Regions from separate parts of the Aquitalea sp. USM4 genome, predicted to be linked through region 2. Evidence: riboswitches for the same ligand, from Rfam matches in the RefSeq annotation. Region 2 holds a riboswitch; the other holds the start of a gene.
What was found. Region 2 has a riboswitch for glycine ahead of gcvT (glycine cleavage system aminomethyltransferase GcvT). Riboswitches for the same ligand answer to the same signal wherever they lie in the genome.
Positions count from the first base shown of each region.

Region 1 (16,279 bases), 620 kb from region 2:
CACAGCGTGTCACCGCCGAACTCCGGCAGCAAGCGTGCGGCCAGCACCGCAGCGGCAGGCGGTGTTTCGATGAAGGTGACATCAGTGTGCCAGATGGCATTGTCCTTCAGGTCGAAGGCGTCGGTGTCCAGAATCATCACCTGCGGTGCATCCGGATGTTGCGGGTAGATGGGGTGAGTGTGCAGATCGCCAAAGCGGGCGGCAAAGTCGCGCTGCTGGCGCGGGCTGATGTCCTGATTACGGAAGAACAGCACCTGGTGTTGCAGCAGGGCCTGCTGTATCTCCTGTTGCAGGCTGTCAGTCAGCGGCTGCGCCAGATCCACGCCTTCAACAATCGCGCCCAGCGCCGGGGACAAACGGGTAAGAGTCAGACTCATCTTCTATTCCTTGCATCATTCGGTTCTGGCCGCCGCAACAGGCAGCGACCATGAAATCTTCAATCCAGCTGGCCATGCCAGGGTGCCAGTCGCCGCTGCAACAGGCGCAAGCCCAGTTCCAGCGCAAAGGCGATCGCGGCGATGACGGCAATGCCCAGAATCACCACATCGGTCACCAGGAACTGCGCCGCCGACTGCACCATGAAACCCAGCCCGCGGGTGGCCGCCACCAGTTCGGCCGCCACCAAGGTGGACCAGCCGGTACCCAGGCCGATGCGGATGCCGGTGAGAATTTCCGGCAAGGCCTCGGGCAGGATGACAAACCACAGCAACTGGCTGCGGCTGGCCCCCAGCGTCTGCGCGGCACGCAGGCGGTTACGGCTGACCTGCGCCACGCCGTGGCTGGTGGCGATGATGACCGGAGCCAGTACCGCCAGGAAAATCAGCAGCACCTTGGACAATTCGCCAATACCGAACCAGATGACAATCAGCGGCAGATAAGCCAGCGGCGGCACCGGGCGATAGGCTTCAATCAGCGGGTCCAGCAAGCCACGCGCCACCGGGCTGACGCCCATCAGCACACCCAGCGGGATACCCAGCAACACCGCAGCCAGCAAGGCCAGTACGATGCGCTGCAGGCTGGCCGCCAGGTGCTGCCACAAGGTGGCATCCATGAAACCCTGGGTGCTGACGGTGATCAGCTTGGCCACCACCGCTTCGGGCGCAGGCAGAAACAGCGGCGGCACAATGCCGCTGTGCGACAGCCCCCACCAGCCGCCCAGCACTGCCAGCAGGCTGATCAGGCTGAGCCAGCCGCGACGGTATTGCCGCCAGCGAGAGCTACCAGCGCGCGGGCTGGTAACTGGCAGTTCGTCCGGTACGGTTTTGCTGACGGCAACATCAGCCAGTTTTTGTTCCAGTGTCTGTTCCAGTGCATTCATGCGGCAATCTCCTCGGCCTGACGGCGATGGTCGAACAAGGTGGCCAGCAATTGCTCGCGCAGCGCGATGAAGGCCGGATCGGACTTGATGGCCCGCGCTGATTCACCGGCGCGGTAACGCTGGCTGAAGCCCGGGCGCAGGGTTTCCACAATGCGGCCCGGGCCCGGCGACATCAGCACCAGTTCAGTGGCGAGAAACAGCGCCTCTTCGATATCGTGGGTGATCAGGAAAATGCGTCGCCGTGCCTGCTGCCACACCTTGAGCAGCAGCTCCTGCATTTGCTCGCGGGTAAAGGCATCCAGTGCGCCGAAGGGTTCGTCCATCAGCAATACCTGCGAGTGGCTGGCCAGTGCGCGGGCAATCCCCACGCGCTGACGCTGGCCGCCGGACAGCTGCCAGCTGTAGCGACTGCCGGCCTCCGGCAGGTCGACCAGGCGCAGCACCTCGTCGGCCCGCGCCAGCCGTTCGGCCTTGGCCACGCCTTGCAGACGCAAGCCAAACGCCACGTTGTCACGCACGGAAAGCCAGGGCAGCAAGGCGTCGTGCTGAAACACCACGGCGCGGTCCGCACCCGGCCCGGTCACCCGGGCTTCACCAAAGCGCACCTCGCCGCCATCCGGCTGGACAAATCCGGCAAACAGGTTCAGCAAGGTGGTCTTGCCGCAGCCGGACGGCCCCAGTGCCACGGTCAGGTCATCCGGACCGATATCCAGCGACACTTCGGACAAGGCGGGCCGGTCCTGACCGGGATAGCGCACGCTCACCTTGTTGGCGGAGAGGATGGCCATGATTATTTCGCTGCCTTCACAAACTGGTTGCTGACATAGGGGCTGTAATCAGCCTGCAGGCTGTCCACCTTGCCCTGCGATTTCAGGAAGGCTGCGGTATTGGCCACAGCCTGCACGAAAGGCTTTTGCAGCAGGGCAATCTGGTCCTTCTGGGTGAGGAAGCGGTTGCCCTGCAAGCCCAGCACCACGTCGGCCGGAGCCGCACCGGTCAGGCGGCTGATCTTGTCGATATTGTCCTTGTTGGCGATAAAGGCCTTGGGGTTGGCCACATAGCCGGCGATGGCATCCAGCGACACCTTGGCAAACTTGTTGACGAATTCCGGATGGGCATCGGCAAAGTCCTTGCGCACGATCCAGATATCGTAAGTCGGGGCGCCCCACTTGGAGACCTGTGCCGAGCTGGTCAGCACCTTGCCGTTAGCCTTGATCTTGCCCAGTGCCGGGTCCCATACGTAGGCGGCATCAATATCGCCACGCTGCCAGGCAGCAGTGATTTCGCTGGGGCGCAGGTTCAGCACATTTACCTTGCTGGCATCCACATTCCAGTGCTTGAGCGAGGCCAGCAGGCTGTAGTGGGTGGTGGACACATAAGGTACGGCCACTTTCTTGCCGATCAGGTCCTGCGGCTTGGCAATCTTGCTGCCATTGCGCACCACCAGTGCCTCGGCGTCACCGATTTCATCGGCCACCAGGAAAGTGACAATGGGCAGGCCACGGCTGGCGGCAGCGGCCAGCGGGCTGGAACCCAGGTTGCCGATCACCACATCGCCCGAGGCCACGGCGGCAATCACTTCCGAACCGCTTTCAAATTTGCGCCAGTTGATCTGGGTGCCGGTGGCCTTTTCATAAGTACCGTCAGCTTGCGGAATCTTGGTAGGGTCGATGCCGGTCTGGTAGGCGATGGTGACTGCATCACCGGCATGGGCAAGGCTTGCGAACAGGGCAAGGGAAGCGGCGATCAGGGAGAGGCGAACCGTCTTGGTCTTGGCTTGTGTCATGGTGTTTTCCGTTATTGGTGGGTTTGTTTGCTGGACACCAATCTAGCAAGCAGCCACCGGAAAACTAAGCAAGAAAAAACGTTTTACTTAGCAAAAAAATGCAATAGGAAAACCCTGACAGTAATCACAAAAACAGCTGAAAACCCAGCGAGCCGGCCAAAACCGAACAATCGGCTTGATGTGAAGCAAACAGGGGGCAAAGTTTGTTCCGCGGCTATTTAAACCAGAGCGCAGAGAAAATACCATGCAGTTAAAAGCTGGCTTTTCAATTAACAAGGCCCAGGCACTTGTCAGTGCAAATACTTCACCACGACATGCCGAAGCGCAGTAAAGTCATTAAAAATCAAAACAACAGCTTCAATCAAAGAGAACAACCCAACGGTAGCCGGAGACTTTAATGTTTGGTGCAGCAAAGAACAGACGTATCCAGGAATTAGAGCAACAAGTCGCACAGCTGGAACAGGAAGCACGCCTCAATCAAACCCGCCTGCAGGAAAGTGAACAAGCCCGTCAGCAAGCCGAGCAGCAGCTGTCCAAATTGCAACTGACCAGCCAGCGCAATGACAGCTATATCGAACCCTTTGGTGATTTTTGCAGCAGCCTCGCCAGCATCCGCGCCTCGTTTGCCGACCTCGCCACCCTGATGGAAAACAATTTTGGCGCTGCCGCCGATGCCGTCACCACGCTGCATGGCACCCGTGGTGCGGTGGATACCCTGGCGCACAGCTTTGATGAAATCGCCCAGGCACAGCAGAAAACCGCTGAATCCATGGACTCGCTCAACAGCAAGACCGGGCAGATCCGCCAGTTCGTGCAGCTGATCAAGGACGTGGCCGACCAGACCAATCTGCTGGCATTGAACGCCGCCATCGAAGCCGCCCGTGCCGGCGAACAGGGCCGTGGCTTTGCCGTGGTGGCCGACGAAGTGCGCAAGCTGGCCGAGCGCACGGCCAATGCCACCAATGAAATTTCCAGCCTGGTGGGCGATGTGGAAAGCGCCTCGCACAGCACCAAGCAACAAGTGACCGAAGCAGCCGCACAGGTAGCCGGTTACCGTGAAACCGGCATTGAAACCGCCAATGCCATCCGCAGCATGGTGGATGTCAGCGAACAGATGGCACGGGTGATTGCCCAGGGCACCAACACCAGCTTCATGGAAGTGGTGAAGCTGGATCACATCGTGTTCAAGCTGGATATCTACAAGGCCTTCATCGGCTATCACGACCTGCATGCCGACAAGGTGTCGTCTCACCAGCATTGCCGTCTGGGCAAATGGTATTACGAAGGTCGCGGCGCACAGGAATGCAAGGGCAACAGCAACTACACCCAGCTGGAAGCGCCGCACGCCAATGTGCACAACTTCGGCAAGGAAGCGCTCAACGCCTTCCACGCCCACGATTTTGCCAAGGCACAGCAGGCACTGCGCCGCATGGAAGATGCGTCCAGCCAGGTGATGGACATCCTCACCGACATGGAAAACCAGCCCTGTACCCGCAAGATCTGAATTACTTTGTCAGCAGCCTGAAGCCGGTCCTTGACCGGCTTTTTGTTTAACCGTCATTGGCGACAAAGCTGGCACGCAAGGCGGCAATATGCGCGGGGCCGGTACGGCAGCAGCCGCCAATCAGCCGTGCCCCGGCAGCACGCCAGCGCTGCGCCAGTGCAACAAAACCCGCCACACTGGCGCTACCCTGCCAGCAGTGCTGTTCCGTATCCCAGTGCTCGCCGGAGTTGGGGTAGGCCAGCAAGGGCCTGGAAGTTACGCTGGCCGCTTGCGCCAACAGTGCCTCCAGCAGCAATGGATCGGTACAGTTCACCCCCAGTGCCACCACTTGCGGTACGGCGTCCAGCATGGCCATGCAGTCGGCCAGCCGCTCGCCCTGCCATACATGTCCTGCATCGCGGCAACTGAAGCTGATCCAGGCAGGCGTGGCGGGAAATTCCTGCTGCAGCAAGCGCGCCAGCGCTTCGGCCTCCTGCGGGCAGGGAATGGTTTCGCAGGCCAGCAAATCGGCCCCGCTGGCGGCCAGCACAGCCAGCCGTGGACGGTGAAAGTCCATCAGCTGCGCCACGCTCAGGCCATAATCCCCCCGGTATTCCGAGCCATCCGCCAGCATGGCCCCGTAAGGTCCGACCGACGCTGCCACCAGCGGCGCTGTCGCCTCTTCTGGCTGGCCGGCCATGAAGCGTTGGCGCGCCTGCAAGGCCAGATCCACCGACAGCTGCATCAGCCGGGCGGCTTGCAGCCGGTCCAGGCCACGCCGGGCAAAGCCCTCAAAACTGGCCTGGTAGCTGGATGTGGTGATGATGTCGGCCCCGGCCTGCAGATAGTCCAGATGCAGCCGGGCGATGGCCTGTGGCGCTTCCAGCAATACGCGTGCCGACCACAGCGGGTCGGCCAGATCAAAACCGCGCGCCTCCAGCTCGGTGGCCAGCGCACCGTCCAGCAACAGGCAATCGCGTTGCGCCAGCCTGTCCTGCAGCACCGTCAGGCCTGCCCTGCTCATGTCGCCGCTCCCGGTTTTTGCTGCATGCGCTGGCGCAAGGCTTCAATGGCATAGCGCACTTTTGCCGGCTGGGCATCGCGCCGTGGCGTCACCACGAAGATCCCCAGGGCAGGCAAGCGCCATTGCGGCAGCACACGCAGCAAGCGCCCATCGGCCAGTTCCTGCCGCACTTCGGGCTCCGGCTGTATCGACAGGCCCATGCCAGCCAGCACAAACTGCCGCGCCGCCAGAATGTTATTGCTGCTCACCCGCCGCTCCACCATTGGCCGCTCTACCTCGCCAGCTGCATTTTCCATGGTCAGCCAGGTGTGACTGCGCTCATGGTCCAGCATCACCCATTGGTGCTGTTCCAGTTGCTGAGGCGTGGTGATGGCCGGATGACGCGCGAGATAAGACGGTGCCGCGCACAACACGCTCTCCCAGTCCGCCAGATGGCGCGCCACCAGCGAGGAATCCTTCAGATCCCCGGCACGCAAGGCAAGGTCGATGCGGTGCTGTACCAGATCGATCATTTCGTCATGAAAGAACAGCTTCAGGCTCAGGCGCGGATGAGCCGCCAGCAAGGGGGCCAGTGCTTCGGTGAGCATGGGCCCGGCAAAGCCGGTGGGTGCGGACAGGCGCAATTCGCCCACCGGGGCGTCACGCATTTCGTTCAGGCGCTGCTCGGCCAGGCGCGCGGCGGCCAGCATGTCGGCACAGCCCTGATAAAACAGGCTGCCTGCTTCGGTCAGGGTCAGGCTGCGCGTGGTCCGGTGCAACAAGGACACGCCATGTTCCGACTCCAGCTTGCTGATGTGCTGGCTGACTGCTGATGGCGTCATACCCAGCGCACGTGCCGCCGCCACCATCGAGCCTTGCTCCACCACGGTGGCAAACACTGCCATACGGCGCAAGATATCCATATTATTAAGTTTGGCTAAGTTATTAATGCCAGTATCAGCTGATTATCAGCAGGACGGCAAGTCATTACACTGCGATTCATTCACTATCCACCCAAAGGAATGCAAAATGAAAATCGCTCTGATTGGTGCCACAGGCTTTGTCGGCTCTGCCGTACTGCAAGAACTGCTGGCCCGCCAGCATCAGGTTTCCGCCATTGTCAGCCGCCCGGAACGCCTGCCCGCCCACCCGCAACTGACAGCCGTCAAGGCCGATGCCTATGATGCCGCCGCCATTGCCCAGGCCGTTGCCGGACACGATATGGTGATCAGCACCTTCAACCCCGGCTGGGACAAGGCCGACATCCGCACCCTCTTCCTCAAGGGCCATGCCGCCATTGTGGCCGGCGTGAAACAGGCAGGGGTGAAGCGTTTTCTGGAAGTGGGCGGTGCCGGCAGCCTGTACGTGGCACCGGGCGTGCAACTGATCGACACCCCGCACTTCCCCGCCGAATACAAGGAAGGTGCCGAAGGTGCCCGCCAGGCACTGGCAGACTTGCAACAGGAAACCGTGCTGGACTGGGTATTCCTGTCGCCACCGGCCCTGCTGGCTCCGGGCGAGCGCAGCGGTCAGTACCGTCTGGGTGGCGATGCGCTGCTGATGGATGGTGAAGCCCCCGCCGGCATCAGCGTGGCCGACCTTGCCGTAGCCATTGCCGACGAGGTGGAAACGCCGCGCCACAGCCGCCAGCGCTTTACCGTCGCACACTGATTTTCCCGCGTACCCGCCTTGGCCGCCTTGCTCCTGCAGGCGGCTTTTTTCATTAGCCCGCGCATGCTGCAACCGCACATCAAAACCCGCACCAATATTGGCGTTGACAGCCATTCCCGGCTTATCTACAGTGCCAGCCAGCCGTAATGGATGGCGCAGGAGAGATCACCCCGCAGGTGACGCCGAAGGGGTATCGCCCCAGAAACTCTCAGGCAAAAGAACTGCACCATCATCTGGCTCTCTGGAGAGAAGACCCGGGCCTGTTTGCTGCCCTGCGGTCTCGCCGAAGGAAGGTCGCCTGCCGACCACAATCTCTCAGGCAAAAGGACAGAGGGGGCGAAGACTGCGCCATGCCTGCGCGCAGGCTGTCCGGCTGAATTCAAGGGGCAAGCCCCGGCCGCCAGCCACCGCCCGGCACCAGCAGACCCGCGCCCGCTCGCCAACCCCCACCCGGTTACCGGACTTGACGCTTCACGACGCCTGATGGCCGGAAGCAGAACAGTCAGCCTGCACAAAGCATGACACGCTGACACACGACACACGGGCCTGCATCCGCAACCAGGCAGTCCCCCACCCGCAACACCGGCAGCCTGCACGGCAAGCTGCCTGCATCAGACAAGAGAGCATCATGGCAATCAGTGTTTTTGACCTGTTCAAGATTGGTATCGGCCCGTCCAGCTCCCACACGGTTGGCCCGATGCGTGCCGCGCGCCAGTTTGTCGCCCGGCTGGAAAAAGATGGCCTGCTGACGGCCACCCGCCGCGTACGCAGCGAAATGTATGGCTCGCTGGGAGCGACCGGCAAGGGCCACGGTTCGGATACCGCCGTTTTGCTGGGCCTGGCGGGCGAACTGCCCGACATGGTGGATACCGACGCCGTACCGGACATCCTGGCCACCATCCGTCAGGAAAAACAGTTGAAGCTGCTGGGCGAGCACGCCATTGCCTTCAACGAGCCGGACGACCTGATCCTGCACAAGCGCAAAACCCTGCCCTACCACCCCAACGGCATGATTTTTGAAGCCTTCGACGCGGACGGCAACAGCCTGTCCAAGCGCGCCTACTATTCGGTAGGTGGCGGCTTTGTGGTGGATGAAGCAGCCATCGAAGCCGGCTTTGCTCCGCCGGGCGTCACCGAGCTCAAACACCAGTTCAATACCGCCGCCGAGCTGCTGGCACTGTGCAAGGAACAGGGCAAGAGCATCAGCCAGATCATGCTGGAAAACGAACTGGCCTGGCGCAGTGAGGAGGAAGTACGCCGTGACCTGCTCACCATCTGGGGCGTGATGCAAGCCTGTGTCAAACGCGGCTGCCAGCGCGAAGGCACCCTGCCCGGTGGCATGAAGGTAAAACGCCGCGCCGCCGACATGTACCAGAAGCTGCTGGCTGCACCGGAAGCCGCGCTGCGCGACCCGCTGACGGTGATGGACTGGGTGAATCTGTATGCGCTGGCGGTGAATGAAGAAAACGCCGCCGGTGGCCGCGTGGTCACTGCCCCCACCAATGGCGCCGCCGGCATCATCCCGGCGGTAATGCATTACTACGCCCGCTTTGTACCGGGCGCCAGCGAAGACGGCATCGTGCGCTACCTGCTGACCGCCGGTGCCATCGGCATCCTGTTCAAGCTCAATGCCTCCATCTCCGGTGCCGAAGTAGGCTGCCAGGGTGAAGTGGGCTCGGCCTGCTCCATGGCGGCAGGTGCGTTGGCCGAGGTGATGGGCGGCACGCCGGAACAAGTGGAAAACGCAGCGGAAATCGGCATGGAACACAATCTTGGCCTGACCTGCGACCCGGTAGGCGGCCTGGTGCAAGTGCCGTGCATCGAGCGCAACGCCATGGCCTCGGTCAAGGCCATCAATGCCGCGCGCATGGCCTTGCGTGGCGATGGCCAGCATTGCGTGTCGCTGGACCGCGTGATCAAGACCATGCGCGACACCGGCCGCGACATGAGCACCAAGTACAAGGAAACCGCCCGTGGCGGCCTGGCCATCAATGTGATCGAAGTACCGGTCAACGTGGTGGAGTGCTGAGCGCCCTGCCCGTTCTGTGAACCCAGACAAAACGCCGTGGACACTGTCCACGGCGTTTTTCATGGCTGGCACTGCCTGAAAAACTAAACTGCCAGCGGTTCCAGCTTGCGCAGCCGCAGGGCAATCAGCAGCAGGGCCAGCAAACCCAGCGCAATCATCGCCGCCACACCATTCCATTTGCCCATACCCCACAGCAGGCCGGAGAAGGAACCCACCACACTGGAACCCAGATAATAGGCGGTGAGGTAAAACGCCGAGGCCAGCGCCTTGCCGCGTTGCGCACGACGGCCAATCCAGCTGCTGGCCACCGAATGGCCACCAAAGAAGCCGAAGGTAAACAAGGCAATGCCTGGCACCATCAGCCACAGCGAATCCGCCAGCGTGCACACCAGCCCGGCGGCCATCAGCACCACCATCAGCCACAGCATGTTGCGGCGGCCAAAGCGGTCGGCCATGCGCCCTACCCAGGCCGAGGCCCAGATGCCCACCATGTACAGCGAGAACACGAAGCCCAGCACGCTGTGGCTCAGGTTGAACGGTGCGGCCAGCAAGCGGAAACCCAGATAGTTGTACAGGCTGACAAAGCAGCCCATGAACAGGAAGGCGGACAGGAACAACCAGGGCAGGCCGCCGTCGGCAAAATGGCTGCCCACGTCACGCCGCAGTTCGGCCAGGTTCAACGGCACCGGCTTGAAGTGTCGTGAATCCGGCAGGCTGCGCCAGAATTCGATGGCACCGGCAAGGCCCAGCACGGCCAACGCCAGCACCGCTGCACGCCAGCCAAAGTGGTCAGCAATCACCGCGGCCAGAAAGCGCCCGCTCATGCCGCCCAGTGCATTACCGGCAATATACAGGCCGATGGAATGGCCCAGTGACAAGGGCTCCACTTCTTCGCTCAGATAGGCCATGGCCACGGCAGGCAAACCGGCCAGCACCACGCCGAAAATGGCACGCAGGTAGAGAAACTGCTGAAAGCCGGGCGCAAAAGCCGCCAGCAACATCAGCAGCGCGGCCAGGCTCAGTGCAATATTCATCACCGGCTTGCGCCCCACCTTGTCCGCCAGGAAGCTGGCCGGAATCAGCGCCAGCGCCAGGCCGGTGGTGGGCACCGACAGCACGCTGCTGGCGGCAGCCGGGCTCAGGGCAAAGTCTTGCGCAAACATCGGCATCAGCGGCTGCATGCTGTACAGCATGGAAAAGGTGCAAAAGCCGCCGACAAACATGGCACGTGCAGTGGCACGAAAGGCGGGCGAACCGGCTTGCAGGCGGGCGCTGGGGGAAATGGTGTTCTCCTGTGAGGCAGCAGGGCCTGCATGTAGCGTAGCAGCACAGGAAGCAGAATCGGGAGCCATGATGAAACCGGTAGCAGTGATACAGGATTCGAGCTTAGTCCTTGACAAAACAGCAGTCCAATATATCTTTATTCAATTTTTAATACTTTAAATGTATCAATATGGAACTGCGCCACCTGCGTTACTTCGTCACCGTTGCCGAAGAGCTGCACTTCACCCGCGCTGCCGAGCGCCTGCACATCGCCCAGCCGCCCTTGTCCCAGCAAATCCAGGCACTGGAAGCCGAGCTGGGCGTGGCCTTGTTTCTGCGGGAAAAGCGCAAGGTGGAACTCACCGCCGCCGGTCAGCAATTTCTGCAACGCGCCAGGCGCATTCTGGCCGATACCGAAGAAGCCGCCGAACAGGCCAGACGCGCCGCACGCGGTGAGGTGGGCGAGCTGCGCATCGGCTTTACCTCCTCCCTGCCGCTTACCCCCATCCTGCCCGCCGCGCTGCATGCCTATCGCCAGCACTACCCGGCAGTACGGCTGACCTTGCGCGAAATGTTCACCACCGACCAGTTTTCCGCCTTGCAGCAGCAGGATATCGACGTCGGCTTCGTGCGTTTCAACGGCCTGTCTCCGGCAGACCGGATAGTGGTGCAGGAGCTGCGGCGCGACCCGTTGCTGGTGGTGATCAACAGCAACCACCCGCTGGCAGGTGAGCCCAGCCTGTCACTGGGGCAATTGCGCGATGAGGGCATGATCAGCTATCCGCGCAGTGCCGGTACCGGCCTGCATACGGTCATCCGCCAGCTGTGCGAGGCCAATGGCTTCGAGCCGCGCATCACGCAGGAAGCGGGCGAGGCCACCACCCAGGTGGGGCTGGTGGCGGCCGGCCTTGGCATCGCCATCCTGCCCTCGCCGCTGAACTGCGTGCAGCTGCCGGGCGTGCGCTATATCCCGCTGACCGACGACGGCGCGTATCTGGCCATGGGCATTGCCACCCGCGAGGGCGACAGCTCGCCGCTGGTGGCCGGTTTTATTACCCACTTGTGGGACGAAATCCCGGCCAGCTGATCCCCGGCTGACGATTTGTTGCATTTTGTCTATCCAGAATTGGCAAAAACAGCCGATTTTTCATGGTAACAACCCGGATTTTCCGCCGACGCCAGCCCATCCCTCATTTGCAGGATGGTCAGCACCTGATAGCTGCATGACACTGGCTCCACAATAAGAGCGACTGACAAAAACCCTGCCGCTGCGTTGCGCCGCCTTGCCGTACTGCCTGTACTGCCTGCGTCGGCGCGCCTTGCCACAGGGACGCTTTGCCATTTTGTCAGCCGCCCTGCAGGACAGACGGCAGGCCACGCAGCCACCGCACGCCATACAGAGGAGAACAACATGCAGCAGCCATCAGACCATCAGCCCGATCTGGCCATGTTCAGCGCCATCTTGCTGGAGATTTATCGCCTGGCGCGTGAGGAGTCGCTGGAGCGCTTTCACCACACCGTGCTGGAGTGCCTGCGCCCGCAACTGCACTTCGACAAGGCCTGGTGGGGCCGCGCCGCCCAGGCGGCGGATGGCCCGCACGAGCACAGTTCCTTTCTGTTTGGCCTGCCGGACCACTACATCGACGACTGGAAATCCATCCGCCAGCACGATGTCACCGTGACGCGCGTGCATGCCCGGCCCGGCCTGGCCGTGGTGGTGGACATGCAGGGCGACGATGCACCGCCACAACTGCAATGGCTGGGCCAGCGCCACGACATTGGCGAATTGCTGTGCGTGATCCACATCGACCCGGTCACCCAGCTGAGCGACCATCTGGCGCTGTACCGTCGCCCCGGCGCACCACGCTTTACTGCCGCCGACTGCCTGTTGCTGTCCTGCCTGATGCCGCACCTGGCCTCCAGCGTGGCCGTCAACCAGATCCGCACCCTGCAGGCGCTGCGCGAAACCATGAGTGGGCCGCGGCTGGCCATGGCAGTGTGCGACCAGCACGGCACCCTGCACTGTGCCGAGCCCGGCTTTGTCGACCTGCTGCTGACCGAGTGGCCACAATGGACTGGCCCGGCCTTGCCCGCAGGCCTGTCACCGCAAGGACATGACGGTGACAGGCTCAATATCGAGGCGCGCCGCATCAGCGACCTCTACCTGCTGACCGCGCGCTACCGCTGCGCGATGGAGCAGCTTTCCAGCCGCGAAACCGATGTCGCCCGCCTGTTCGGCGAAGGGCTCACCTACAAGGACATCGCGCGCAGGCTGGGCATGTCGCCGCATACCGTACGCCATCACATTCGCGCCATCTACGCCAAGCTGGGCATCAAGGGCAAGGCAGGCATCGCTCATCTCTTGCACCAGCAAGCGCCATTCGGCTGATCTTTCCAGCCTGCTGATTCCACCCCTACGTCCCTGAAGCTACCGAAGCTGCCATGGTCCGCCATGGCTGGCAGGGACAGTTGCGTCCAGGGTTTTTCGCTCACCCACCCAAAGGAACAAACCATGACCCCGTTTCGCCCTGTTTTGACCGCTCTGGCGGCCAGCCTGCTGCTTGCCAGCCTGCCCGGCCATGCCGCCGATACCAATGCCCGCGACTTTTTCAGCGCGCCGGTCGGCACCTCGCTGGGCGTGCTCTACCTGCCCGTCACCTGGGCCGACAGCTTTCACTCCGCCAGCGGCAAGGACAACCATGCCCGGCTGAATGTGGAAGCCCTGGCCTGGCGCCAGCTGTGGTTTTCCGATATCTGCGGCACCCTGTGCACGCCGCAGTTCATCATCCCGGCCGCTCACATCAAAGCCACCCTGCCCGGCAGCCAGACCAGCCAGCAGGACAGCGGCATCGGCGATCCGCAGGTGGGCGGCACGCTGTTCTTCATCAACCAGCCGGACAAGCGCGAGTACAGCGGCCTGCTGACCCTGATCACCCTGCCGGCAGGCAGCTACGATGCCCGGCACCCGGATGTTTCCGCCGGGGCAAACCGCTGGGCTGCCACCTTTCTCTACAACTACACCCACGGCGTAGGCAAAAGCTGGGTACTGGAAGCCTCACTGGAAGCCCAGTTCTACGGCAACAACGACAACTATCTGGGCAACAGCCTGAAACAGCAGCCCTTGTACCGGCTGCAGGCCTTTGCCTCCTATGACTTCACGCCGGATACCTACGGCGCGCTACGGCTGTACCACACCCGCGGCGGGACCTTGCGCCTGAACGGACAGACGCTGTCCGACACCCGGCAGAACAGCACCCAACTGGGCGTCGAACTGGGCCACTGGCTAAGCAAGCAAGACCAGCTGATGCTGATGCTGGCGCGCAATGTCCACACCACCAACAGCTTTGACAGCAGCCAGGCCATGTTGCGTCTGGTACATGTTTTCTGAGTTGACCAAGCCGACAAGAACATCCGTCCGACGGATCACCCGCTACAGAGGAAAAACCATGAACACGCTATCCAGCGCCAAGCCCGCCGCACCAGCACACCATGCGCGTCCGGCCATGGCCGCCATTGTCGGTTTTGCCGCCATCGTCCCTGCCGTGCTGATGATGGCCCCCGCCGTCGCCAGCCAGTTGGCCAGCCAGCTGCAACTGGGGCCGGTGGATATCGGCAAGCTGTTCTCCGCCGAACTGGGTGCCATGAGCCTGGCCACCCTGCCGGCATTTTTCTGGCTGCCGCGCGTCAACTGGCGCAACGCCGCCTGGCTGGCGGTGGCAGTCTTCATCGCAGCCAACCTGCTGTCGGCCACTACCGTCAGCTATCCGCTGCTGCTGGGCCTGCGTTTTGTCAGTGCGCTGGCCGGAGGCTCGCTGATGATTCTGTGCCTGTCCGCTGCCGCCACCCTGCCCAACCGCGACCGCGTTTATGGCTTGTGGGTGATGGGCCAGCTGGCCTTGGGGGCCGTGGGGCTGGTGGCGATGCCATCCTTGTTTGCCCGCTTCGGCATTGCCGCCTGTTATGTGGGGCTGGCCTTGCTGATGGCACTGTGTGCACCGCTGGCGCGCTGTTTTCCCCAGCGCCTGCAGCAAGTCACGCCAGCGCGCACTGTGTCCACCTCTGGCCCACGCCGGGGGCGTGCTGCACTGGGCATCATCGCCACACTGGCGTTCTACATCAGCCTGAGCGGGGTATGGACCTTTGTCGGCCAGATCGCCGTGCAATCCGGCATCGATCCACAGCAAAGCGGTAATATCTTCGCCATTGCCACCTTGCTGGGCGTGGCCGGTGCTGGCAGCGCCTCGCTGATTGGCCGCCGCCTGCCACGCTCCCGACTGCTGCTGGCCGGCTTTGCCATGATGATGGCAGCCATGCTGCTGTTGCTGCATAGCCCGGCACTGGCGCGCTTTGCCACCGCAGCACTGCTGTTCAAGTTCAGCTGGACCTTCATCCTGCCCTTCATCCTGGCCACGCTGGCCGACATCGACCACAGCGGCAAGCTGATGAATGCCACCAATCTCGTCATCGGTGGCGGCCTGGCCATCGGCCCCGCGCTGGCCGGTCAGCTGATCGCCGCCAATGGCGGCAGCCTGCATGTCTTGCTACTGCTGGCCACCCTGCTAGCGGCCCTGTCGCTGGCCCTGTTGCTGGCACTGCAAGCCCCCCGCTCCATCCCTGCCCACGCCTGAAACCCAAGGAGATGCCATGACATCCGCTACCGCCTTTTATTTTGATGAACTGTGCATGTGGCACAGCGCCGGCCTGCATGCACTGACACTGCCGGTGGGAGGCTGGGTGCAGCCGCCAGCCGCCGCCGGCCATGCCGAATCGCCGGAAACCAAGCGCCGCCTGAAAAACCTGCTGGATGTGGCCGGCATCAGCCGTCAGCTACGCCAATGCACTGCCGAGCCAGCCAGCCGTGAAGACCTGCTGCGGGTACATGGCGCAGCCTATCTGGATGAATTCAAACGCATCAGCGATGCCGGAGGCGGCGAACTCGGCCCACAAGCACCGGTCGGGCCGGGCAGCTACAACATTGCCTGCCTGTCTGCCGGCCTTGCCATCGCCGCGGTGGATGCGGTGTGGCGCGGCGAGTTGGCCAATGCCTATGTGCTGACCCGCCCGCCGGGCCACCACTGCCTGCCGGATGCTGCCATGGGCTTTTGCTTCCTGTCCAATATCGCCGTTGCCATCGAAGCGGCCAAGGCGCGCTACGGCATAGAACGAGTGGCGGTGCTGGACTGGGACGTGCACCACGGCAACGGCACCCAGGCCATCTACTACCAGCGCCCGGACGTCCTCACCATGTCGATTCATCAGGATGGCTGCTTCCCGCCGGGCTACAACGGCAGCGAAGACCGGGGTGAAGGGGCCGGGCTGGGGGCCAATATCAATATCCCGCTGTTACCGGGCAGTGGTCACGATGCCTATCTGTATGCCATGCAGCGTATCGTGCTGCCGGCGCTGGAGCGCTATCAGCCGCAGCTGATCATTGTCGCCTGCGGTTATGACGCCAATGCAGTAGATCCACTGGCGCGCATGCTGGCCCACAGTGACACCTTCCGCCAGATGACCACCCTGCTGCGCAGCTTTGCCGGGCAGCACTGCGCCGGCAAGCTGGTGCTGATGCACGAAGGCGGCTATTCCGAAGCCTATGTGCCATTCTGCGGCCTCGCCACCATCGAAGCCCTGTCGGGCCTTGGCAGCGAAGTAGTCGACCCGCTGCTGGACTTCATCCGCCAGCAACAGCCCTGCGCGGCCATGTTGCAATTGCAGCGCCAGTTGCT
Region 1 is NZ_CP029539.1:3,361,566-3,377,844, reverse strand. Features, by position in the region: gene tauD (taurine dioxygenase) at 1-377, opposite strand, end outside; gene tauC (taurine ABC transporter permease TauC) at 437-1,318, opposite strand; gene tauB (taurine ABC transporter ATP-binding subunit) at 1,315-2,106, opposite strand; gene tauA (taurine ABC transporter substrate-binding protein) at 2,109-3,104, opposite strand; gene DKK66_RS20705 (methyl-accepting chemotaxis protein) at 3,502-4,608, shown strand; gene mmuM (homocysteine S-methyltransferase) at 4,655-5,611, opposite strand; gene DKK66_RS15560 (LysR family transcriptional regulator) at 5,608-6,495, opposite strand; gene DKK66_RS15555 (NAD(P)-dependent oxidoreductase) at 6,620-7,261, shown strand; glycine riboswitch at 7,408-7,495, shown strand; gene DKK66_RS15550 (L-serine ammonia-lyase) at 7,890-9,290, shown strand; gene DKK66_RS15545 (MFS transporter) at 9,374-10,642, opposite strand; gene DKK66_RS15540 (LysR family transcriptional regulator) at 10,744-11,640, shown strand; gene DKK66_RS15535 (helix-turn-helix transcriptional regulator) at 11,965-12,942, shown strand; gene DKK66_RS15530 (transporter) at 13,066-13,941, shown strand; gene DKK66_RS15525 (MFS transporter) at 14,000-15,181, shown strand; gene DKK66_RS15520 (class II histone deacetylase) at 15,198-16,279, shown strand, end outside.
Region 1: it holds a riboswitch for glycine, as region 2 does, so the genes downstream of both, DKK66_RS15550 (L-serine ammonia-lyase) here and gcvT (glycine cleavage system aminomethyltransferase GcvT) in region 2, are expected to answer to the same signal.

Region 2 (16,279 bases):
GTGGCTTCGACCAGGACATGGTAGAGAACGAACTGGCCAAATTTGCCGGCGTCCCGGTGTACAACGGCCTGACCGACGAATGGCATCCCACCCAGATGCTGGCCGACGTGCTGACCATGTGGGAAAACAGCGACAAGCCCATCTCGCAAATCAGCTACACCTACCTGGGTGACGCCCGCAACAATATGGGCAACTCCCTGCTGGTGATTGGCACCAAGCTGGGCATGGACGTGCGCATCGGCGCGCCGAAACACCTGTGGCCGAGCGACGAACTGGTGGCCGAATGCCGTGAAATCGCCACCAAGACCGGCGCCCGCATCACCCTGACCGAAGACGCTGCCGAAGCCGTCAAGGGCACCGACTTCATCCACACCGACGTGTGGGTATCGATGGGCGAACCGGCCGAAGTGTGGGCCGAACGCATCCGCCTGCTGAAGCCCTACCAGGTGAATGCCGCGCTGATGGCTGCCGCACAGAACCCGCAAGTGAAGTTCATGCACTGCCTGCCGGCCTACCACAACAGCGAAACCAAGGTGGGCAAGGAAATCGCCGCCCAGTACCCGGACCTGGCCAATGGCATTGAAGTGACCGAAGACGTGTTCGAAAGCGAAGCCTGCATTGCCTTCGAGCAAGCCGAGAACCGCATGCACACCATCAAGGCAATTCTGGTGGCCACGCTGGGCGATTAAGACTGGACAACGTGGCAAAGCCCTGCCGCATTGTCAGTCGTTAAAGCCTGACCGCAACACCGCTTCACCCACCACGACGACACCCCCTTGAAGTCGTGGCGGCGGAATCCGCTCCCCCTCACTCAGGCGGATTCCACCCTCCGGCAGGTCATCACCCCGGTGACCTGCCGCCCCATCCGACACACACCGGCCTGCCACAGGCAGACCGGCCACGCCACTGTCCCGACTGTGCGGACAGGGCCAGAAAAGGAAACATCATGCGAGTCGTCGTAGCCCTGGGCGGCAATGCCCTGCAACGTCGTGGCGAAGCCATGACTGCTGACAACCAACGCGCCAACGTCAAGGTGGCCGCCGAACAACTGGCCGCCGTCACCCGGCTGGGCCACAACCTGGTGATGTGCCACGGTAACGGCCCGCAAGTCGGCCTGCTCGGCCTGCAAAACGACGCCTACGCCCGCCACGTCGACGGCAAGGTCACCCCCTATCCGCTGGATGTACTGGGTGCCCAGACCGAAGGCATGATCGGCTACATGATCGAACAGGAACTGGGCAACGTACTGCCGTTTGAAGTGCCGCTGGCCACCATCCTCACCCAGACCGAAGTCGACGCAGCCGACCCCGCCTTCCAGAACCCCACCAAATTCGTTGGCCCGGTGTACAGCAAGGAAGAAGCCGAAGCGCTGGCTGCCAGCCACGGCTGGACGGTGAAAGCCGACGGCGACTACTACCGCCGCGTGGTACCCAGCCCGAAACCGAAACGCATCTTCGAACTGCGCCCCATCAAATGGATGATCGAAAAAGGCGCGGTCGTGATTGCCGCCGGTGGCGGTGGCATCCCCACCATGTACCAGGGTGACAAACTGGTGGGCGTGGAAGCCGTGATCGACAAAGACCTGGCCTCCGCCCTGCTGGCACGCGAAGTGGACGCCGACTACTTCGTCATCGCCACCGACGTGAAGAGCGTGTTTGTTGGCTGGGGCACTCCCGAAGCCAAAGCCATCCGCCACGCCCACCCGGACGAAATGGACAAGCTGGGCTTTGCCGCCGGTTCGATGGGCCCGAAAGTGGAAGCCGCCTGCGAATTCGCCCGCCTGACCGGCAAGCGTGCAGTGATTGGCGCGCTGGAAGACATCGAGAAGATCGTCAAGGGCGAAGCCGGTACCATCATCTCCACCGAGAAGAGCGGTATCGAGTGGTACTGAGGCAGGGCGCTGCAACACCTGCGGTAGCGTTGCGACGTCGGCTGAAGGGCAGGTGAGATGTGGATCAACAAGGGCTGCTGCGGCAGCCCTTTTGTTATGTCTGATCAATAATGAATAAATTGTGACAAGGAATTATTCGTATTTTTTCGATTGTGAAAATAACGCAAAAACAACAGGATAGATGACTTCGCGTGAAGATATTCTTGGCTTGCCTTTGTCTTTATCTGCAACGATAATCGCCCCCATCATGCAGGAGAGAGTGGCCAATCGCGGCCACCGCCGAAGGCGCAAGCGCACCCGCAATCGCTCAGGCAAAAGGACTGCATCATCGGATATCACGTATCTGCTTTACTCTGGAGAGCGCTGCCCATGAAGGCAGCCACCGAAGGGGCTAACGGCGGCTGAAAACGCCCGCCGGAAAATCTCAGGTGTCAGGACAGAGGGGTGTTGTACCAAGACAGGCAAAACACCCCCTTTGCAAGGACGCACAGATGACGGCCCCGAAACGTACCCCCCTGTTTGACGCTCATGTCGCCGCCGGCGCCAAGATGGTTGATTTCGCCGGTTGGGAAATGCCCATCCATTACGGCTCCCAGCTGAAGGAACATGAGATCGTGCGCAGCGACGCCGGCATGTTCGATGTGTCCCACATGACCGTGATCGACATCACCGGCAGCGATGCCAAGGCCTGGCTGCAACAGCTGATTGCCAACGACGTGGCCAAGCTGGGCTTTGAAGGCAAGGCGCTGTACTCCGGCATGCTGACCGAAGACGGCACCGTGGTGGACGACCTGATTGTCTACCTGACTTCCTACGGCTACCGCATGGTGGTGAATGCCGGTACCACTGATAAAGACCTGGCCTGGATGGAGAGCCACAAGGCCGGTTTTGATGTCTCCCTCAATGTACGTCGCGACCTGGCCATGCTGGCCGTGCAAGGCCCCAATGCCATTGCTAAGGTCTGTGCGGTAAAGCCGCAACTGGGCGACGCCATTCAATCACTCAAGGTATTCCAGGGCTTGCCTGCAGGCGACTGGTTCTTTGCCCGAACCGGCTACACCGGTGAAGACGGTCTGGAAATCATGATTCCGGCCGGCGAAGCCATCAACTTCTTCAATCAGCTGGTAGAGGCCGGCGTGGCCCCCATCGGCCTGGGCGCACGCGACACCCTGCGTCTGGAAGCCGGCATGAACCTGTACGGCCACGACATGGACGAAACCGTATCCCCGCTGCAGGCAGGCATGGGCTGGACCATTGCCTGGGAACCGGCCAGCCGTGACTTTATCGGCCGCAAGGCACTGGAAGCCCAGAAGGCCGCCGGTGTGCCGATGAAGCAGGTGGGCCTGGTGCTGGAAGGCCGTGGCGTGCTGCGTGAAGGCCAGAAAGTGGTAGTGGAAGGCGTGGGTGAGGGCATCATCACCAGCGGCACCTTCTCGCCCACCCTCAAGCACTCCATCGCCATCGCCCGCGTACCGGCCGCAACCGGTGCCGACGCACAGGTGGATTTGCGTGGTACGCTCACCGCTGTCCGCGTGGTGAAGATGCCGTTCGTGCGCAACGGCAAGAAAGTTTTCGAATAACAGCGAGCCGGGAAACACCATGCCAGCCTGCGGGCTGCACTGCGGTTTCCCGCTCCCGTAACGGTTCAATCAATCCGAGGAGATTCAATCCATGAGCAATATCCCTGCCGAACTGAAATACGTTGCCAGCCACGAATGGCTGCGTCTGGAAGCCGACGGTTCCGTTACCGTAGGCATTACCGAACATGCACAAGAGCTGCTGGGCGACATCGTGTTCGTCGAGCTGCCGAAAGTGGGTGCCAACCTGGCTGCTGAAGAGCAGGCCGGCGTGGTGGAATCGGTAAAAGCCGCTTCCGATGTATACGCCCCGATCGCCGGTGAAGTGCTGGAAGTGAACGCCGAACTGGAAGCCGCTCCCGAGCTGGCCAACAGCGAGCCCTATGGCGCTGGCTGGTTCTTCAAGATCAAGCCGGCCAATGCCGCAGATCTGGACAGCCTGCTGGATGCCGCTGGCTACGCCAAGGAAATCGGCGCCTGATTGCACGCTGTCAAAGCCTCGTGATGTAAACCATCGCGGGGCTTTTTCAGTTTCAGAACCCGCTCAATATCTGCTGCGCTTCGGCGATACTGCGTTAAAAACATCTTCGGAATGCTCATTTACTCTGTGTAAATTCCGCTTCCTCAGCCGTTTTTGCCTTGTCTCGCTCTAGCTCACAAGATCTTGAATGGATTCTCTGGCACAGCTCTTCATTACCGGACACCCACCATGACTCTTGCTTCCCTGTTTAACCGTAGCGAATTCATTGCCCGCCATATCGGCCCCTCTGATGCCGAACGCAGCGAAATGCTGGCCGCAATCGGTGCCGCCTCGCTGGACGATCTGGTTGCCCAGACCCTGCCGGCCGACATCCGCCTGAACCGTGCGCTGGACCTGCCGTCCCCGGTGCCGGAAGCCGAAGCCCTGGCCGCGCTGAAAGAGGTGGCCAGCCGCAACATCGTCAACAAGTCTTTCATCGGCCTGGGTTACTACCCGGTGCTGACCCCCACCGTCATCCTGCGCAATGTGCTGGAAAACCCGGGCTGGTACACCGCTTACACCCCGTATCAGGCTGAAATCGCCCAGGGTCGTCTGGAAGCGCTGCTCAACTACCAGCAAATGGTGATGGACCTGACCGGTCTGGAAATGGCCAATGCCTCGCTGCTGGACGAAGCCACCGCCGCCGCCGAAGCCATGGCCATGGCGCGCCGTGTATCCAAGAGCAAGTCCGCGCAGTTCTTTGTCGACAGCCGCGTGCTGCCGCAAACCCTGGACGTGATGAAAACCCGTGCCAAGTACTTCGGTTTCGAGCTGGTTTCCGGCCACCCGGAAGAGGCTGGCAATGGTGACTACTTTGGTGCGCTGTTCCAGTATCCGGGCGAAGCGGGCGACCTGATCGACCTGACGCCCTACATTGCCGCCGTCAAGGCCAAGGGTGGTGTGGCCGTGGTGGCTGCCGACATCATGGCGCTGGTGGCACTGAAGTCCCCGGCCGAAATGGGTGCCGACGTGGCCATCGGTAACACCCAGCGCTTTGGCGTGCCGATGGGCTACGGTGGCCCGCACGCTGCTTACTTTGCCTTCAAGGATGAAATGAAGCGCTCGGCACCTGGCCGTATCATCGGTGTGTCGGTCGATGCCAAGGGCAAGACCGCGCTGCGCATGGCGCTGCAAACCCGCGAGCAGCACATCCGCCGCGAAAAGGCCAACTCCAATATCTGTACCAGCCAGGTACTGCTGGCCAATATCGCCGGCATGTACGCGGTGTACCACGGTGCGGAAGGCGTCAAGCGCATTGCCAGCCGCATCCACCGTCTGGCCGCCATCTTCGCCCATGCGGTGAAGAGTGCCGGTGGCAAGCTGGTATTCGACCGCTTCTACGACACCGTACAGGTGGAAGCGGCCAATGCCGACACCATCTACGCCGCTGCCCTGGCTGCCGGTTACAACCTGCGTCGCGTGTCCGCCACCGTGCTGGGCGTGGCCTTCCACGAAGCGGCTACCGAGGCTGATCTGGCCACGCTGATCCAGCTGTTTACCGGCAAGGATGCCGACATCGCCGCGCTGGATGCCGCCGCTGCCGATGCCATCCCGGCCGGCCTCAAGCGCGAATCCGCCTTCTTCACCCACCCGGTGTTCAACACTCACCACAGCGAGCACGAGATGCTGCGCTACCTGAAGAAGCTGGAAAACCGCGACCTGGCGATGAATCACTCGATGATTTCGCTGGGCAGCTGCACCATGAAGCTGAATGCCACCAGCGAGATGATTCCCATCACCTGGCCGGAATTCGCCAATATGCACCCGTTTGCCCCGCGTGATCAGGCTGCCGGTTACCTGCAGCTGATCGACGACCTGCAAACCCAGCTGAAAGCCATCACCGGTTTTGACGCCATCTCCATGCAGCCCAACTCCGGCGCGCAGGGCGAGTACGCCGGCCTGCTGGCCATCAGCCGTTACCACGAAGCGCGTGGCGAAGCGCAGCGCAATATCTGCCTGATTCCGCAATCGGCCCACGGTACCAACCCGGCCACCGCGCAGATGATGAACATGCAGGTAGTGGTGGTGAAGTGTGACGAATCCGGCAACGTCGACGTGGCCGACCTCAAGGCCAAGGCCGAGCAGCATTCGGCCAACCTGGCGGCGCTGATGATTACCTATCCGTCCACTCACGGCGTGTTCGAACAGCCGATCCGCGAGATCTGCGACATCATCCACAGTCATGGTGGTCAGGTGTACATGGACGGTGCCAACCTGAACGCCCAGGTGGGCCTGTGCCGTCCGGCGGACATCGGTGCCGACGTGTCGCACATGAACCTGCACAAGACCTTCTGCATCCCGCACGGCGGTGGCGGCCCGGGCATGGGCCCCATCGGCCTGAAAGCCCATCTGGCCCCGTTCATGGCCAACCACGTGGTGGCTGACGTGCCGGGTGCGGTTGCCGGTCAGACTGCGGTGTCCGCTGCGCCGTTCGGCTCGGCTTCCATCCTGCCCATCTCCTTCATGTATATCCGCATGATGGGTGCCGAGGGCATGAAGGCCGCCACCGAAAACGCACTCTTGTCCGCCAACTACATGGCCAAGAAACTGGGTGAACACTTCCCGGTGCTGTATACCGGTGCCAATGGCCGTGTGGCGCACGAGTGCATCATCGACCTGCGCCCTCTCAAGGCTGCCAGTGGCGTGACCGAGGTGGACGTGGCCAAGCGCCTGATGGACTACGGCTTCCACGCTCCGACCATGAGCTTCCCGGTACCGGGCACGCTGATGATCGAGCCGACCGAGTCCGAACCCAAGGCCGAACTGGACCGCTTCATTGCCGCCATGACCGCCATCCGTCAGGAAATCGACCAGGTGCAGAAAGGCACATGGCCGGCGGACAACAACCCGCTGCGCAATGCACCGCACAGCAAGGCTGACATCGCTGGCGACTGGGACCGTCCGTACAGCCGCGAAACCGGCCTGTTTCCGCTGCCTTATGTGCTGGAAAACAAGTTCTGGCCAAGCGTGAACCGTATCGATGACGTATACGGCGACCGCAACCTGGTGTGCAGCTGCCCCAGCACCGACAGCTATCTGTAAGCCAGCCCATGCGTGGGGCCTGTCTGGGTCCCACCGCCATAAGCCCCCGTTTTTACGGGGGCTTTCAGGCTGCAGGCAAGGTCATTTGGTACGATTTTCCAGGGCCCGGCAAAGCCGGGCCTTTCGATTGAGTTATCGCTTCCGCAGCCTTCCTGTCTATTCCCAATCCCCCCGCCCTTGCCCTGCAAGGGAGCCTCGCCTTCTTTATCAGAAAGCGAGATGAGGTGGAAATCATCTGTAAGCCCCCGTTTTACGGGGGCTTTTTTATTTTGCTGGCGTCAGCTGACTGCTTGTCCACCCGTCATGGTGGGTAGGCGTTAACCACCTGTTGCTTAAAATATGGGCAGGTATTAAAGAAGTGAGATTTATTTTAAGTTTATAGTTTAAAAAGGCTGGATGATTGCTAGAATGACTCTCTTATTCATTGCACATGACGAAATGCTTGTTGTCATGGCTTCACCATTCAGGATGCAAGAGCAGGTTGGAACGCGATATGCCGCATGATGGAGTACCGTTTACCGAGGAAAGCATGGCGCGCTTTGCCTTGCTCGACAGGCTGCGCCATCCGGTATGGGTATTCGATATTGAAGCCCGGCGCGTGTACTGGGCCAACCCTCCTGCCTTGCAGGTGTGGGAGGCTGCCAGCCTGGATGAATTGTGCAGCCGAGACATGGGGCAGGACATGTCCGACTCCGTGGCGCGCCGTTTGCAGCAGTACCAGAGCGACTTCATCAGCCATGACATGATGTTTTCCGAAACCTGGACGCTCTATCCCAACGGTCATCCGCGCAGCCTGAAGGTGATGTTCAGCGGAATACGCCATCAGGGACGCATGCTGATGCTGTGCGAAGCGCTGGGTGAATTGCAGGCCGACCCGGACACCCTGCGCAGTGCGGAAGCCCTGTTGCATTCGCCGGTATTCATCACCCTGTATCAGGCCGATGGCCAGGCGCTGTATCGCAATCCCAGTGCACGTGAGCAGGTGCTGGACCCGGCAGAGTGCTGGCAGACGCGTTTTGTCGACCCGGCCGATCTGGCCTCGTTGCAACAACAGCTGCAGGCACATGGCAAGGGCAGGTTGGTGGCCAGGGTGCTGACCCGGCAGGGTGAGCGCTGGCATGAGGTGTCGGCACGCCATTGCCGCGATGCGGCATCCGGCCAGCCTGCAGTGCTGGTCAGCGAAATGGATGTCAGCGAGCTGAAAGAGGCCGAGGCGCGCGCCAGCTATCTGGCCATGCACGATATCCTCACCGGGCTGCCCAATCGCAATTTCGTCCAGCAGCATTACCCGGTCTTGTTGCAGCAGGCCCGTGCGCAAAATCTGGAAGTGGCCTTGTTGTGCATCGACCTGGACCGCTTCAAGAACATCAATGACAGCCTGGGCCACGGCTTTGGCGACTTGCTGCTGGTGCAGATGAGCGAGCGCCTGAAACAACTGCTCTGTGCCGGCCAGCAACTGGCCAGGCAGGGTGGCGACGAATTCCTGTTGCTGCTGTGCGCTCCACAGGTCAAGGAGCTGGCTGCCAGCCTGGCGGCAGCCATCGTGGAAAGCCTGGCTCGCCCCTTGTGGCTGCACGGGCAGGAAGTACAGCTGACCGCCTCGGTGGGCATCAGCCTGTGCGCCGACGGGGCCGAGGATGTGCAAAGCCATATGCGCCATGCCGACCTGGCCATGTACAGCGCCAAGGAAGCCGGGCGCAATGGCGTCCAGTTTTACGACGAATCCATGGATGCGCGTGCCCGATCGCGCTTGGCGCTGGAGTACGAAATCCGCCGCGGCCTGGAAAATGGCGAATTCGAAGCCTTCTACCAGCCACGGGTGGATTGCTTCAGTGGCCGCATTGTCGGGGCTGAAGCGCTGGCCCGCTGGCGACATCCGGAACGCGGCCTGTTGTTTCCTGACAGCTTCATTCCCGCCAGTGAGGAAAGCGGCCTGATCCGCGAACTGGACCGGCAAATCCTGGCACAGGTGGCCTCCCAGCTGGCGAACTGGCATCGACAGGGCAGGGACTTGCAGGTATCGGTCAACCTGTCCGCCAGCCAGTTTGCCGACCCGGAACTGCCGGCCACCCTGCAACAGATTTTGCAGCAAAGCGGCTGCCCGGCCGCCAGTATCGAGCTGGAAATCACCGAGTCCCTGCTGCTGGCGCACGACCCGCACACCATGAACACGCTGGCCGCCTTGCAGGCCATGGGTTTTGCCATTGCCATCGACGATTTCGGTACCGGCTATTCCAACCTCGCGTATCTGCAAAACTATCCGCTCAACACCCTGAAGATTGATCGCTCCTTCATTTCCGGCCTGCCGCAACGCTCGGCCATTCCGGAGCTGATCACCAGCCTGTGCCGCATCCTCAAGCTGGCCATGGTGGCCGAAGGAGTGGAAACCCATGCCCAGCTGGACTGGCTGCGCGAACAAGGCTGCCAGCAATATCAGGGCTATCTGTGCAGTCGCCCGCTGTCATTGCGCCACTTCAACGAATTGCTGGAGCATGGCGAAGAGCCGCCACCAAGCGCAGTCTGAATAAGCTTAGCGGGAATGCGTCATTCAAATTTGCCGCATCTTCCCTTAAGCTGATGTCCAGCCGGGGCCCCGCATGATGACGGCCTTCCCCCGCACGGAGACCAAGATGAACCTACGCACCCTGTTACCAGCCCTGATGCTGGCCAGCCCGCTGGCGCTGGCGGCCAAACCCCTGACTGTCTGTACCGATGCCAATCCGGAAGGCTTTGACGTGGTGCAGTACAACTCGCTGGTGACCACCAATGCCTCGGCCGATGTGCTGATGAACCGGCTGGTGGAATACGATGCGTCCGCTCACAAATTGCAGCCTGGCCTGGCCAGCAGCTGGCAGGTCAGCGCCGATGGCCTCAGCTACACTTTCAAGCTGCGTCCGGGCGTGGCCTTCCACAGCACCGATTACTTCAAGCCCAGCCGCAAGCTCAATGCCGACGACGTGGTATTCAGCTTCGAGCGCATGCTCAACCCGGACCACCCCTGGTACAAGACTGCGGCCAATGGCTACCCGCATGCCCAGTCCATGCAGCTGCCCAAGCTGATCAAGTCGGTCAGCAAGGTGGACGACAACACCGTGCGCTTTGAGCTGAACTATCCGGAATCCACTTTCCTGTCCACGCTGAGCATGGGCTTTGCCTCCATTTACTCGGCCGAATACGCCGCCCAGTTGCAGGCTGCCGGCAAACAGGCCGAGCTCAACAGCAAGCCCATCGGCACCGGTCCCTTCGTGTTCCGCAGCTTCCAGAAGGACAGCGTGGTGCGTTATCAGCCCAACCCGGCTTACTGGGGGGGCAAACCCAAGGTGTCGGCACTGATCTACGCCATCACGCCGGATGCCACCGTGCGGGTACAAAAGCTGAAGGCAGGGGAGTGCCAGCTGGCCTTGTCAGCAAAACCGCAAGACGTGCTGGCGGTGCAGGGCGACAGCAAGATTCGCGTACTGTCCACACCGGCCTTCATGACCGCCTTTGTCGCCATCAACAGCCAGCACAAGCCTTTTGACAATGCGCTGGTGCGCCAGGCAGTGAATCTGGCCTTTGACAAGAGCACCTATCTGAAAACCGTGTTTGATGGCACGGCTACAGCCGCCACGCTGCCGTATCCGCCCAATACCTGGAGCTATAACAAGAGCGTGAAGCCGTATCCGCAAGACCTGACACGCGCAAAAAAGCTGCTGGCCCAGGCTGGCTACCCCAACGGCTTTGACACCACGCTGTGGGTACGCCCCAGCGGCAGCACGCTCAACCCCAACCCCAAGGCCGGCGCCGAGCTGTTGCAGGCTGATCTGGCCAAGGTAGGCATTCGTGCGCAGATCAAGGTGATCGAGTGGGGCGAGCTGATCAAGCGCGGCAAGGCGGGCGAGCACGACCTGCTGTTCATGGGCTGGGCCGGGGATAATGGCGACCCGGACAATTTCCTCACTCCGCAGTTCTCCTGCGCCGCCGTGCAGTCCGGCACCAACTTTGCCCGCTATTGCGACCCGAAACTGGACAAGCTGATTAGCGACGGCAAGAAAACCAGCGACTTTGCCCAGCGCAGCAAGCTGTACCTGCAGGCGCAAAAGCTGATCAGCGATCAGGCCTTGTGGCTGCCGCTGGCCCACCCCACGGCCTATGTGCTGGAGCGCAAGGAAGTGAGCGGCTACGCCGCCAACCCCTTTGGCCGCGTCAACTTTGCCACGGTGAATGTGCAGTAAGCACTCAAGCCGGCAAAGCCGTTAATCCCGATGCAAAAAGGCAGCCTTGTGCTGCCTTTTTGCATCGTCAACGGGCCGGTCATGGCAATCGCCGTGCCGGTCGGGACTGCTTGCGGTATCATGTGCCGGTGTTTGTCGATCACAGACGCAGCGGGTGCCGGGAACAGTCTGTCCCGGGGTTCCGCGCACCGGGAAGAACCTGCCATGAGCCGTAAAGAAAGCAAAAGTCCAACCTTTGACCGCATTGTCGAAGCCAGCCTGCAGCTGTTCAACCAGCAGGGCGAGCGCAGCGTCACCACCAATCACATTGCGCGCTATCTGAATATCAGCACCGGCAATCTGTACTACCACTTTGCCTGCAAGGAAGACATCATCAACGAGCTGTACCGGCGCTACTCCAAGGGTATGGCCGATTATCTCAATGCCGCGGGCGAGCTGAGTGTGACTGCCTCGGTGGAAGGGCTGGTGTCCCTGCTGGAGAAGGTATTGCGCCATTTGTGGACCTTCCGTTTCATTCCGCAAAGCATTTCCAGCCTGTTTTCGGTTAACCAGTCCTTGCAGGAAAGCTACAGCAAGATCGAAGCCGGGCTGATCAGCCGTGGTGTGGAAAAGCTGTTTTTCAAGCTGCGCGATCAGGGCATGCTGGAAGGTGACGACGTGCAGATCGGTTTTCTCGCGCGTAATTTCCAGTTGTTGCAAACCGGCTGGATTGCCCGTCCTGACATTGCCAAATGTCCACAGGAAGCACAGACCGTGGCGCGCGAGGGTTGCCTGAGCCTGCTGTATTTCCTGGCACCTTATGTGTCCAGCCGTTTCCGCCAGCCTTTCGAGCGCGTGCTGGCCGGCATGGCACCGGTACATGGTGCGCTGCCGGCGGTATAAGCCATCTTTCATTGCCGCATTGCATGGCCAGTCGCTGACTGGCCATTTGTCATTTTGTGCCGGAATTTTCATAAGCTTTGCAGGAAATCCGGCTTGGCTTCTTCCCCTGCTGACGGTATGGTTAGGCCGATATGCAACAGGCGTAAAGCCACAGGAGAGAAGAAGATGAAACTGGAAACCCTGGCCGTGCACGGCGGCTACAGCCCGGACCCGACCACCAAGGCGGTGGCGGTGCCGCTGTATCAGACCACCAGCTATGCTTTTGACAGCACCCAGCACGGTGCGGACCTGTTCGACCTGAAAGTGCAGGGTAATATCTATACCCGCATCATGAACCCCACCACCGATGTGCTGGAAAAGCGCGTAGCTGCGCTGGAAGGTGGCATTGGTGCACTGGCGGTGGCATCCGGCATGGCGGCCATCAGCTATGCCATCCAGACTATCGCGGAGGCTGGTGACAACATCATTGCCACCAGCACGCTGTATGGCGGTACTTATAACCTGTTTGCCCACACCTTCCCGCAACTGGGCATCGAAGTGCGCTTTATCGACTACAAGGACCCGGCCTCCATCAGCAAGCTGGTGGATGACAAGACCAAGGCGGTGTTCTGCGAGTCGGTGGGCAACCCGCTGGGCAATGTGGTGGACTTTGCCGCCTTTGCCCAGGAAGCGCACAAGCATGGCCTGCCGCTGATTGTCGACAATACCGTGCCCTCGCCGTACCTGTGCCGCCCCTTCGAGCATGGCGCGGATATCGTGGTGCACAGCCTCACCAAATACCTGGGCGGCCACGGCACCAGCATCGGCGGCATCATTGTCGACTCCGGCAAATTCCCCTGGGGCGAGCATAAAGAACGCTTTGTGCGCCTGAATACGCCGGATGTCAGCTACCACGGCGTGAATTACGTCGAGGCACTTGGCCCGGCGGCCTATATCGCCCGTGCCCGCGTGGTGCCGCTGCGCAATATGGGCGCCGCCATTTCGCCGTTCAATGCCTTCCTGATCCTGCAAGGCATCGAAACCCTGGCCTTGCGCCTGGACCGTATTTGCGACAATGCGCTGAAGGTGGCCGAGCGCCTGCAAGCCCATCCGGCGGTGGAGTGGGTGGAATACGCCGCCCTGCCTTCCAGCCCCAGCAAGGCGCTGGTGGACAAATACATGGGCGGTCGTGCTTCGGGCATCCTGTCCTTCGGCATCAAGGGTGGCATCGAGGCCGGTGGCCGCTTCATCGATGCACTGCAACTGGTGACCCGTCTGGTGAATATCGGCGATGCCAAGAGCCTGGCTTGCCACCCCGCTTCCACCACCCACCGCCAGCTGTCGCCGGAAGAGCAGCTCAAGGCCGGGGTGCGACCGGAGCTGATTCGCCTGTCCATCGGCATCGAGCACATCGACGACATTCTGGCTGATGTGGATCAGGCGCTGAAGGCAGCGGCCCTGTAAAGGTGCTTTGTTGATGCAATAAAGGCTGCCGGATGGCAGCCTTTTTCAATGTGGTGGAACTAGCGGCGATGCACCACCTGCGGGTTCAGGCCGTTGGCCAGGTGGTGATGCCACTTGCCGTTGATGAACTCCTGCACAAAGCGCTTGGCGCGCTCGGCGTGGTCCAGCTCGCCATGCGGGGCGATATTGCTCAGGTGCACCGGGTGGCCAAGTTTGCGCGCCAGCTCTTCGGTATCGATGAATACCAGTGGCTGGCCGGGAAAACTGGGGTAGCTGACGGTTTCGCGTGACAGCAGGGTCAGTTGCAGATGGTGCTTGTCGCGCTGAATGAAATCGTACAGCTCATCCACTGCGGCTTCCTCGCCCTCCAGCATTTGCAGGAAATCCTTGTTCATCAGCAACAGCAGGCTGTTGATGCCCAGGCGCTGGTTGCGGGCACGATAACCGGCCAGCAGCCCCAGCAGGGATTGCGGTGAATAGGCCGGATTAAGGGCGCTGGAATAAATCAGGCGGATCATTGCAGTCTCCTGGCGCTGGAGCGCTCTTGTGGTGATGATGGCCGGTGTCATGGTGCGGACCTGGCTGGCTCCATGATAGGTGGAATTGCCTTGTCATGCACCTTGCCCGCTTGTGTGGCCAAATTTCAGCCGCCGGCCGCGCCCAGATGCAGCCAGAGCAGGAAGCTCAGCAGTGCCGCCAGTGCGTGCAGCCAGGCGCGCCAGCGATAACTCACGGCCACGCCTTGCGGCGTGAGGGTGTTGATCAGATAGGGCTTGCCGTCATCCGGCTTGCGCACATGCAAGGTGGGCGGGGTGCTGGCCAGCTGCTGGTGTAACTGGCGTACCTCACGCTCGGCAGCGGCACGTACCAGCTGCCATTCCTGTTCGCTGATCTGCCCGCTGCCGTCCAGATCAAAACGGCGCAGCAAGGCCGGCTGGTCCTGTTTCCATTCGCTCAGCTTTGCGCCGACATCCTGGCGGAATGCCTGCTGGTCGGGTCGCACGCCACCGTGGCTGCTCAACTGGCCCAGTACGTAGAGCGGGTCGCCTTCATCTATCCATTCTTCCACCAGCGTTTCATTGCCTTCCTGCCAGCTCTCGCGGTGTGGCGGCTGCACCTCGGCACCTTCCGGGTGGATGATCACCGCCTGTTTGCCATCCTGCAGCACAAAGGACTGATCGCTGCACTCCGGTACGGACAGCAGGCTGCCGCTGTCCAGCGTCAGCGGGTCTAGCGTGCGGCCGGACAGGGCGCTGCGCCGGTCATTGTGATAGCGCCAGCAGCGGTACCACACGCAGCGGCGGCCGGAATAGGGGCTGTAGTTGACGGCACGCTCATGGTTGGCGGCCACGCCATAGAGTTCCACATGGCCCAGTGCGGCTGTTGCTGCGCGTGCGGTGGGCGTGTCGGCAATCAGCCGGTAACGCCGGTAATTGAGCCACCAGCCGATCAGCCCGCAGAGCAGCATGGCAGGCAGCAGCAGTTGGCGAAAAACCGGCAGTCCCAGTTTCAGGCCGGCAAAGCCCAGCAGCAGGTAAAGGCCAAAGGCCATCCAGCCATTGCGCGTCCACTGCCAGCTCAACCACTGCTGCATGATTCAACCCTGGCGGAACAGCTGGGCCAGATCAACATCCCGCTTTTCGGCGACGCTGAACTGCAAGGCGCGGGCGGGCTGGAAGTTGAACAGGCGGGCGATGAGCACATCGGGGAATTGCTCGATGCGTATATTGTTGAGGTTGACGGCATCGTTATACAGCTCGCGCCGGTCGGCAATGGTGTCTTCCAGCTGGCTGATGCGCTCGGCCAGATGAGAGAATTGCTGGTCTGCCTTCAGTTCCGGGTAGGCTTCAGCCACGGCCAGCACCTGGCCGATCAGCCCGCGCAGCTTGCCTTCCTCGTGTCCCAGCCCTTCCATATTGCGACTTTGGGCGTACTGGGCCACTGCCGAGCGCGCCTCCATCACCCGGCTGAGGGTTTGCTGTTCGAACTGGGCGTATTGCTTGCATACCTCCACCAGCTTGGGCAGTTCGTCATGGCGCTGCTTGAGCAGCACGTCGATATTGGCCCAGCTGCGGGCAACGGCATGCTTGAGGTTGACCAGCGCGTTGTACAGGGTGATGAAATACAGCAGGACAATGGCGATCACGCCAAAGAAAATCACCAGCTTCATGGAGGGGACTCCCCGAGGGTGCCGTGGTGGCAGGTAAAATACTGTTAAGCAGGATTATTCTAGCGGCATCGTCAGACATGCTGCCAGCAGTGTCAAGAAAGAGGATGGGGAATGCAGCTGCTCAACATTATTGGAGCTGGAAAACTGGGACGTACGCTGGGTCGCCTTGCGGCACAAAGCGGCCAGTACCGGGTACAGGACTGTCTGGCCCGCAGCGCGGCATCGGCGCAGGCAGCGGTGGATTTCATCGGCGCAGGCCGGGCATGCAGCCAGTTGGTACAGGTGCAGCCAGCAGCGCTGACCTTGCTGTCCGTGCCGGACGATGCCATTGCCGCCACGGCGCAGGCGCTGGCCGATAGTGGGCGGGTGCAGCCCGGAGCGGTGGTGTTTCATGCCAGCGGCGCGGCAGAGGCGGAAATACTGGCCCCCTTGCGTGCAGTGGGGGCGCATGTGGCCAGCCTGCATCCGGCGTTTTCCTTTGCCGACCCGGCACGGGCAGTGACGCAATTTGCCGCTACCTTGTGCGCGCTGGAAGGCGAT
Region 2 is NZ_CP029539.1:2,737,354-2,753,632, forward strand. Features, by position in the region: gene DKK66_RS12685 (ornithine carbamoyltransferase) at 1-689, shown strand, start outside; gene arcC (carbamate kinase) at 947-1,891, shown strand; glycine riboswitch at 2,132-2,224, shown strand; glycine riboswitch at 2,235-2,341, shown strand; gene gcvT (glycine cleavage system aminomethyltransferase GcvT) at 2,383-3,471, shown strand; gene gcvH (glycine cleavage system protein GcvH) at 3,563-3,949, shown strand; gene gcvP (aminomethyl-transferring glycine dehydrogenase) at 4,178-7,030, shown strand; gene DKK66_RS12715 (bifunctional diguanylate cyclase/phosphodiesterase) at 7,524-9,554, shown strand; gene DKK66_RS12720 (ABC transporter substrate-binding protein) at 9,661-11,244, shown strand; gene DKK66_RS12725 (TetR/AcrR family transcriptional regulator) at 11,449-12,126, shown strand; gene DKK66_RS12730 (O-acetylhomoserine aminocarboxypropyltransferase/cysteine synthase family protein) at 12,292-13,569, shown strand; gene DKK66_RS12735 (BLUF domain-containing protein) at 13,629-14,087, opposite strand; gene DKK66_RS12740 (hypothetical protein) at 14,213-15,163, opposite strand; gene DKK66_RS12745 (LemA family protein) at 15,167-15,739, opposite strand; gene DKK66_RS12750 (Rossmann-like and DUF2520 domain-containing protein) at 15,851-16,279, shown strand, end outside.